One region of the Micromonospora sp. C97 genome, then DNA from elsewhere that is predicted to be linked to it. Evidence: riboswitches for the same ligand, from Rfam matches in the RefSeq annotation. Region 1 holds a riboswitch; the other holds the start of a gene.

What was found. Region 1 has a riboswitch for thiamine pyrophosphate ahead of thiE (thiamine phosphate synthase). Riboswitches for the same ligand answer to the same signal wherever they lie in the genome.
Region 2: it holds a riboswitch for thiamine pyrophosphate, as region 1 does, so the genes downstream of both, KBX26_RS11110 (ECF transporter S component) here and thiE (thiamine phosphate synthase) in region 1, are expected to answer to the same signal.

The regions. Positions count from the first base shown of each region.
Region 1 covers NZ_JAGPXU010000002.1:115,920-120,126, forward strand. Annotated here, with positions in the region: gene KBX26_RS03660 (thiazole synthase) at 1-525, opposite strand, end outside; gene thiS (sulfur carrier protein ThiS) at 522-722, opposite strand; gene thiO (glycine oxidase ThiO) at 713-1,876, opposite strand; gene thiE (thiamine phosphate synthase) at 1,870-2,496, opposite strand; TPP riboswitch at 2,491-2,600, opposite strand; gene KBX26_RS03680 (ThuA domain-containing protein) at 2,913-4,207, shown strand, end outside.
Region 2 covers NZ_JAGPXU010000006.1:846-5,052, forward strand. Annotated here, with positions in the region: gene KBX26_RS11100 (energy-coupling factor transporter transmembrane protein EcfT) at 1-118, opposite strand, end outside; gene KBX26_RS11105 (ABC transporter ATP-binding protein) at 115-1,545, opposite strand; gene KBX26_RS11110 (ECF transporter S component) at 1,660-2,247, opposite strand; TPP riboswitch at 2,321-2,425, opposite strand; gene KBX26_RS11115 (alpha/beta fold hydrolase) at 2,533-3,354, shown strand; gene KBX26_RS11120 (sugar isomerase domain-containing protein) at 3,384-4,133, shown strand.

The sequences.
Region 1 (4,207 bases):
GATGAGCCGAATGTGGTGCGGGTTGCCGACGCCGAGCCCGGAACCGATCGGCGAGCCGGCCGGCATGACCGCGGCGCAGCCCACGTCGGCGAGGCGGCGGGCGAGCACCGGGTCGTCACTGGTGTACGGCAGCACGGTGAAGCCGTCGGCGACCAACTCCTCGGCGGCGCGGAGCAACTCCACCCCGTCGGGCAGGAGGGTCCGCTCGTCGCCGATCACCTCCAGCTTGACCCAGTCGGTGTCGAACGCGTCCCGGGCCAGCCGGGCCACCTTCACCGCCTCGGTCGCGGTGTGGCAGCCGGCGGTGTTCGGCAGCAGGCGTACGCCGCACCGGTCCAGCAGTTCCAGCAGTCCACCGGTGGAGCCCGGCGCGGTGCCCACCCGGCGCAGCGCCACTGTGACCAGCTCGGTGCCGGACGCCCGGATCGCCTGCTCCAACACGTGCAGGTTCGCGGCGCCGCCGGTGCCGAGGATCAACCGTGAGGTGAAGGTCTCCCCACCCAGCTCGAACGGCACGCCGCTCACCCGCCCTGCGCCGCGGTGAGCACCTCGACCCGGTCACCGTCTCGCAGCGCCCGGGTAGGCCAGCCGGTGCGCGGCACCACCTCGCCGTTGACCGCGACCGCCACCCCCCGTGGGTGCGGCACGATGTCGCCGACCAGGTCCGCCACTGACGCGCCGGCGGGAACGCTGCGCCCGGCCCCGTTCACCGTCAACTCCACGGGTCCCCCTCCATCGTCGGTTCAGGTCCGCCCACGACGGCACCGGTCGGGCCGAAGCGGTCCGCCCGCAAGGGCGTGAGCAGTGGGTCGGGTCCGCCGCCGAGCACCAGGTCGGCGATCAGGTCGGCGGTGATCGGGGTGAGCACGATGCCGTGCCGGTGATGCCCGGTGGCGGCCAGCACGTCCGGCCGGTCGGGCAGCGGGCCGAGGATCGGCGCGTTGTCCGGGGTGCCCGGGCGCAGCCCGGCGACGGCCTCGACCAGGTCGTACTCGGCCAGTTCGGGCAGCAGGTCGACCCCGGCGCGCAGCAGCCGCTGCACCGCGCCCGCGGTGACCGTGGTGTCCGACCGCTCCTCGACAGTCGCGCCGAGCACCACCTCGCCGTCGTCGCGGGGCACCAGGTAGACGTGCTCGCCGTCGGCGTACCCCCGGATCACGTGCCGGAAGCCCGGCGCGAGGCCGTCGGGCGCGCGGAGCCGGAGGATCTGACCCTTCACCGGCCGCACCGGCAGGCCGGTGAGCGCGGCGGCCCCGCAGCCGGCGGCGACCACCGTGACACCGGCGTCCAGATCGGACAGCTGCCGGACCGGTTGCGGCACGAGCACCACGCCGGCCCGCTGCGCGGCCGTGCGCAGCGCCGGCACCAGCAGCCGGGGGTCGACCTGGTGGTCGGTGGGCGCGAGCGCGCCGCCGCGCACCCGGGGGGCGAGCGCCGGTTCGCGGTCGCGCAGCTCGCTGGGGCGCAGCGGCGTCACCGGCAGGCCCAACCCCTGCTGGTACGCCCAGAGCCGGCGCGCCTCGGCCAGGTCGTCGCCGGTGAGGCCGACCATCAGTGTGCCCTCGGTCCGGTAGCCGATCCCGACTCCGGTCGCCTCGGTCAGCTCGGCGGCGAACGCCGGCCAGCGCTCGGCGGACGCCACCAGCAACGCGGTCAGCTGCCGTTCGCCGAAGTACGCCTCGGCGACCGGGGAGAGCATCCCGGCGGCCACCGACGACGCCCCCGAGCCGGGTGCGGGATCGTGCACCGCCACCCGCAGCCCTCGCGCGGCGCAGCGCCAGGCGATCGCGAGCCCGATCGGCCCCGCCCCCACCACTGCCACGTCCGGCCGGACCCGGTCGCTCGACGGCGCTGACGGGAACCGGCCGGTCAGCACGTCAGGGCCTCGATCAGCGCGGCGGTCGCCAGTGCCGGGTCGGCGGCGGCGGAGACGGCACCGACCACCGCCACCCCGTACGCCCCGGCGGCCCGCAGCGCCGGCACCCGGGCGGCGGTCACTCCACCGATCGCGATGACCGGCACGTCGACGGCGTCGACGACGGCACGTACCCCGGAGGGCCCGATGGGATCCGGCAGACCGGTCTTGGTGCTGGTGGTGTGGCACGGTCCGACGCCGAGGTAGCTGGCTCCCGCCGCGACGGCCTCGCCCGCGGTGCCCGGCGCGCGGGCGGTGGCGCCCAGCACGCCGGTGGGGCCGAGCACCCGGCGGGCGGCGGCGACCGGCAGGTCGTCGGCGCCGACGTGGCCACCGGCGGCGCCCACCGCCAGCGCCACGTGCAACCGGTCGTTGACCAGGCAGGACGCCCCGTACGAGGTGCACAGCGCCAGCACCCGTCGGGCCAGGTCGTACGCCTCACGGTCGGTGGCGGAATCCTCCACCCGGACCTGCACCACCAGCTCGGCACGGGCCGCGCTGAGGGCGGCCCGGACCACGGCGAGTGGGTCACGCCCGGGTCGGGTGTCGGTGATGAGATGCAATCGCCCCAGGGACGGCACGGCAACACTCCTCCCTGCGCCGGCATTACCCGGATCAGGTTCGACGGTCGGGGGCTGTCAGCCCCCCTCTCAGCCCGGTACACCGGGCTCCCGTGGGTTACTTGCGTGTCACCGTACGACAGATCCGCCGGCCTGCCAAGGTGCCGGGTCGGCGGCGGCCGGCGGGCCGGACCACATCAGAACGATCAAGATCCATGGGGCACTTCATGCGGTCCTGTTCGGAATGTCGCCCGCCGTTGCAGAACCGTTACCCGTCCGCATCTTGCCCGACATCGAGCCAGCCGAATTAATTTGTTCAGCGATTCGACAAAATGTCGGTGGGGGCACCCTGGCACGGCGTCACCACCGGCTCCATCAGGGACGGCCTTCGGCGAGCCGACTCCCGCGAGCTCTGTCACTACGACACAGGAGGCGGCGTGTCCCGTTCTCGTCGTGCCCGCGTACCCATCACCGCAACCCTGATCTCCCTGGCCATGGCCTCGACCACCCTGTTCGGCACGCCCGCCCAGGCGGCCGCCCAGGTCCCCCCACGGGATGCGAAAGCCGCAGCCCCGGTCAGCCAGGTGGCGCCGAAGGCGCCAAAGGCCGCAGCCGATCCCTACTCCGTCCTCGTCTTCTCCAAGACCGCCGGCTTCCGGCACGACTCCATCCCCACCGGCATCGCCGCCATCCAACAACTCGGCGCCGCCAACGGATTCACCGTTGACAACTCCGAGGACGGCGCCGCATTCAACGACGCCAACCTGGCGAAGTACAAGGCGGTGATCTGGCTCTCCACCACCGGTGACGTGCTCAACGCCGAGCAGCAGGCGGCGTTCGAGCGCTACGTGAAGGCCGGCGGTGGTTACGTCGGCATCCACGCCGCGTCGGACACCGAGTACAGCTGGGCCTGGTACGGCGACCTGGTCGGCGCGTACTTCGCCAACCACCCGCAGAACCAGACGGCCACCGTCAAGGTGGAGGACCACGCCCACCCGTCCACTGCGGAGTTGCCGGACCGCTGGTCCCGCTTCGACGAGTGGTACAACTACCAGAGCAACCCCCGGCCGGACGTGCACGTGCTGGCCAGCCTGGACGAGAAGAGCTACACCCCCGGCGCCGGCGCGATGGGTGCCGACCACCCGGTCGCCTGGTGTCAGGACTACGACGGTGGCCGCTCCTGGTACACCGGTCTGGGGCACACCCGGGAGTCGTACGCCGAGCCCGGCTTCCTCTCCCACCTGCTCGGCGGCATCCAGAGCGCCGCCGGTGTGGTGGACGCCGACTGTGGCGCCTCGAAGACCTCCAACTTCGAGAAGGTCTCCCTGGACAGCAACACCAGCAACCCGATGGAGCTGGACATCGCCCCCGACGGGCGGGTCTTCTACATCGAGCGCGACGGTCGGGTGCAGATCATCAAGCCGGACACCGGCAACACCGTCACCGCCGTCGACCTGGACGTCTTCACCGGCAACGAGGACGGCCTGATCGGCATCCGGCTCGACCCGGACTTCGCCACCAACAAGTGGGTGTACCTGTACTACGCCCCGAACGACGGGGTCACCCGCAACCTGCTGTCCCGCTTCACGGTGACCGGTGACACCATCGACCCGGCCAGCGAGAAGCAGGTGCTGCGGGTCGACACCCAGCGCAACACCTGCTGCCACGCCGGTGGCAGCATGACCTTCGACGGCGAGGGCAACCTGTACCTGGCCACCGGCGACAACACCAA
Region 2 (4,207 bases), on a different contig from region 1:
CCGGGTCCAGGGTGGCCAGCAGGATGAACGAGAAGGCGAGTGCGGCGGCGACCTTCGCCACCGGGTTGCGGCGGGCCAACGGCGCGTCCGGCGCGGCGACCGGCTCGATGCTGATCATCGATGGTCGTCCGGGGCGCGGTGCAGGGTGACGGTGCGGTCGGCGAGCGCGGCGACGAAGTCCGCGTCGTGGGTGACGGTGACCACCCCGTGCCCGGCGTCGCGCAGGTCGGCGAAGAGGTCGACCAACTCCCGCCAGGTCCGCCGGTCCTGGCCGAAGGTGGGTTCGTCGCAGATCAACAGGCGGGGCGCGGTGGCCAGGGCGGTCGCCACGCTCAGCCGCCGCGCCTCACCACCGGAGAGGGTGTACGGGTTGGCGGCGGCGAGTCGGGCCAGCCGCAGCCGTTCCAGCAGCCCGGCCACCGTCTCGTTGACCACCGCCTCCGGTTGACCGGTGCGGCGTGGGCCGAGCGCCAGCTCGTCGAAGACGGTGCTGGTGACGAACTGGTGTTCCGGATCCTGGAAGACCGACCCGATCCGCCGGGCCAGCGCGGGCGCCCGCCAGCGATGCGGGGGAGTGCGGTGGTCCGGGCCGGCCAGTTCGGCGGACGCGGTGACCCGCCCACTGCCCGGCCGGAGCAGACCGCCGAGCAGCAACGCCAGGGTGGACTTGCCGGCACCGTTGGGTCCGCGTACGGCGAGTGCCTCACCGGCGCGTACCGACAGGTTGGTGTCGCCCAGCCGGGGTGGCAGGCCGACCTGGTCGGCGGTGAGCAACAGCTCCCCGGGCCCGGCGGTGGCGGCCCGGGGCGTGATGGGGTGACCGGGCACCCAGACGCCCTCGGCGGCCAGGGCGGCGCCGTGGGCGGCGAAGACCGCCTCGGGGGTGCCGTCCGCGCGGACGCCGCCTCCCGGTTCCAGGACGACCACCCGGTCCACCAGTGGCAACGCCTCGGCGACCCGGTGCTCAACCAGGATCAGCGTGGTGTCGACGTCCAGCGCGCCGGCCACCGCGTGCCGGACCAGGTCGGCCCCGGCCGGGTCGAGGTTGGCGGTCGGCTCGTCGAGCAGCAGCAGGGCGGGGCGCAGGGCCAGCGCGCCGGCCAGGGCGAGGCGTTGCTGCTCGCCGCCGGAGAGCGCCGCCGTGCGGCGGTCCCGAGGGTACGGGAAGCCGACCCGGTGCAGGGCCTCGTCGACCCGGGGCCAGATCTCGTCGGCAGGTACCCCCCGGTTCTCCAGCCCGAACGCGACGTCGTCGCCGCAGCGGGCCATCACCAGTTGGGTCTCCGGGTCCTGGAAGACGACGCCGACCCGTTCCCGCCCCTTGCGCGGGTCGAGCCCGTCGATCTCGACGGTGCCCTCCTGCTCGCCGGAGTCGTCGGGAAGCAGCCCGGCCAGCGCGCTGAGCAGGGTGCTCTTGCCGGCCCCCGAGGGCCCGAGCAGCAGCACCCGTTCCCCGACCTCGATGCGCAGGTCGACCCCGCGCAGCGCCCAGGCCCGCCGCCCGGCGTGCCGCCACCCGAACCCCCGCAACACCACAGCGCCCACCGAACCCCCTCCCAACCTGTCCAGCCCCGCCTCATCCACGTTGATCAAGAGGTTTGCGTCAGAAAACCGGCTTCTGTTGACGCAAACCTCTTGATCAACGCCATCGGGTGGGGGTTAGACCAGGGCGCGGTCTCGGCCTACCGGGAAGCGGTCCAGGACGCCGGTGTTGGCCAGGGCCCTGGTCAGCAGCCAGCCGCCCGCGCCGGCGATCACGGTGGCGCTGACGACGGTGAGCAGCGCGTACGGGATGCGGTAGTCGGCCAGCGCGTAGTCGACGTTCCAGACGAAGAAGTCGAACAACGCGGCGCTGAGACCGGTCAGCGCGCCGGCGAGCACGGCTGTCGGCAGCCGGAACGACCGGTACCGGAAGGCGGCGAAGGCCAGCTCGGCGCCGATGCCCTGCACGATCCCCTGCGGGATCACCGTGCCGGCCCACTGGCTGCCCAGCAGCGCGGACAGGACCGCGGCCACGGTCTCGCAGTAGAGCGCGGCACCGGGCTTGCGGATGACCAGCCCACCGATCACCGCCGGCATCAACCAGACGCCGTAGAGCAGCGTCTGCGCCGGCGGGAAGAAGGCGAACGCGCCCTCGGTGGCGCTCCAGACCAGGCCCCAGGCCCAGAAGATGACGCCGAAGGCGACCGCGATCACCGAGGCGACCACGATGTCGATGGTGCGCCAACGGTTGGTGGTGTTGTCCATGATTGCTCCCAGTTCAACGAAGAGAACCAGGAGAAGACGCACGCCGCGTCCGGTGGCACCGGACTGCGGCGCGGCTGGAGGTCGACCGAACTCCCTGCGCTGGCATTACCCAGATCAGGTTCGAGGGTCTGCGGGCGTACCCGCACTCTCAGCGCTGTGCGCTCCCCTGTCGGATATGAAGTTGTCTCGGTGACGCTAACACCGACCCGGGTCGTGGGCCCAGCAGGGCATGCGCCTGACCTGCGGGAGCGGCCGGCCCACCGTCTTCTGGGTACGCTTCCGATCATGCGGGTTGATGCACGAGGCCTCACGTTCGACGTGACAGTCGACGGTCCACCGGACGGCGTGCCCGTCCTGCTGCTGCACGGTTTCCCTCAGCACAGCGGTGAGTGGGACGACGTGGTGCCGCGGCTGCACACGGGTGGGCTGCGCACGTACGCGCTGGACCAGCGCGGCTACTCGCCCGGCGCCCGGCCCACGGCGGTGGCCGACTACCGCATCCCCGAACTCGTCGCCGACGTGGTGGCGGTGCTCGACGCGCTGGAGCTGGACGCCGTGCACCTGGTCGGCCACGACTGGGGCGCGGTGGTGGCGTGGGCGGTCGCCGCCCGGCACCCCGACCGGGTCCACACACTGACCGCGGTGTCCGTGCCGCATCCGGCGGCCATGGCGCACGCCCTGAGCACCGACAGCGGACAGAAGGCCCGCTCGTCGTACATGGCGTTGTTCCGCAAGCCGGACAAGGCGGAGAAGGTGCTGCTGGCGTGGCACGCCGCCGCGCTGCGCAAGCTGCTCGGCGGGGTGGGCGACGCGTCCCGGGTGAACAGGTACGCCGACCCGATGCGCGAGCCGGGGGCGCTCACGGCGGCCCTGAACTGGTACCGGGCGATGTCCCGCGCCGACCTGGCCGGCGTCGGCCCGGTCACGGTGCCCACCACGTACGTCTGGAGCGACCGGGACGTCGCCATCGGCCGGACCGCCGCCGAGGCGTGCGCGCCGAACGTCATCGGGGACTACCGCTTCGTGCGGCTGTCCGGGGTGAGTCACTGGATCCCGGACGAGGCGCCGGCCCCACTCGCCGAGGCGATCCTGGCCCGGGCCGGCTAAGTGGCAGGCAATCGAACGACGGAGGACGTATGACGGTGAGTGCCGAGGACTACCTGGCCGTGGTGACCGAGACGATCGGCCGGGTGGCCGCCAGCCAGCGGGAGGCGGTGGGGCGGGCCGCCGACCTGATCGCCGAGGCGGTCCGGGCCGACGGCGTGGTGCACGCGTTCGGCACCGGGCACTCGGAGGCGCTCGCGATGGAGATCGCCGGGCGGGCGGGTGGTCTGGTGCCGACCAACCGGATCGCGCTGCGCGACCTGGTGCTGATCGGCGGCGAGCCGGCCGACCGGCTCGGCCCGCTGCTGGAGCGGGACCCGGCCGTCGCGCACCGCCTCTACGAGCTGGCCCCGGTTCGCCCCACCGACGTCTTCGTGCTCGCCTCGAACTCCGGGGTCAACGGCGCGATGGTGGAGTTCGCCACGCTGGTGAAGGAGCACGGTCACGGGCTGGTGGCGATCACCTCGGCGCAGCACTCCGGCCGGATGACGTCCCGGCACCCGTCGGGGCGCAAGCTGAGCGACCTCGCCGACGTGGTGCTCGACAACGGTGCCCCGTACGGCGACGCGACGCTGCCCCTGCCCGGCGGTGGCGCGGTCGGCGCGGTCTCCTCGATCACCGCGGCGTTGCTGGCCCAGCAGGTGACGGTGGAGGTCGTGGCGCGGTTGCTGGCGGCGGGGCAGCGGCCCCCGGTCTACCTGTCGGCGAACATCCCCGACGGCGACGCGCACAACAACGAGCTGGAAGCCCGGTACGCGGGCCGCATCCGACGCGGGTCCTGACGTTGCCACGCGATGAACGGCCGATGTCGTGAACCTGTTTCGCGCTCGGCCGGGTGGGGCATTGGCGTTGCTGC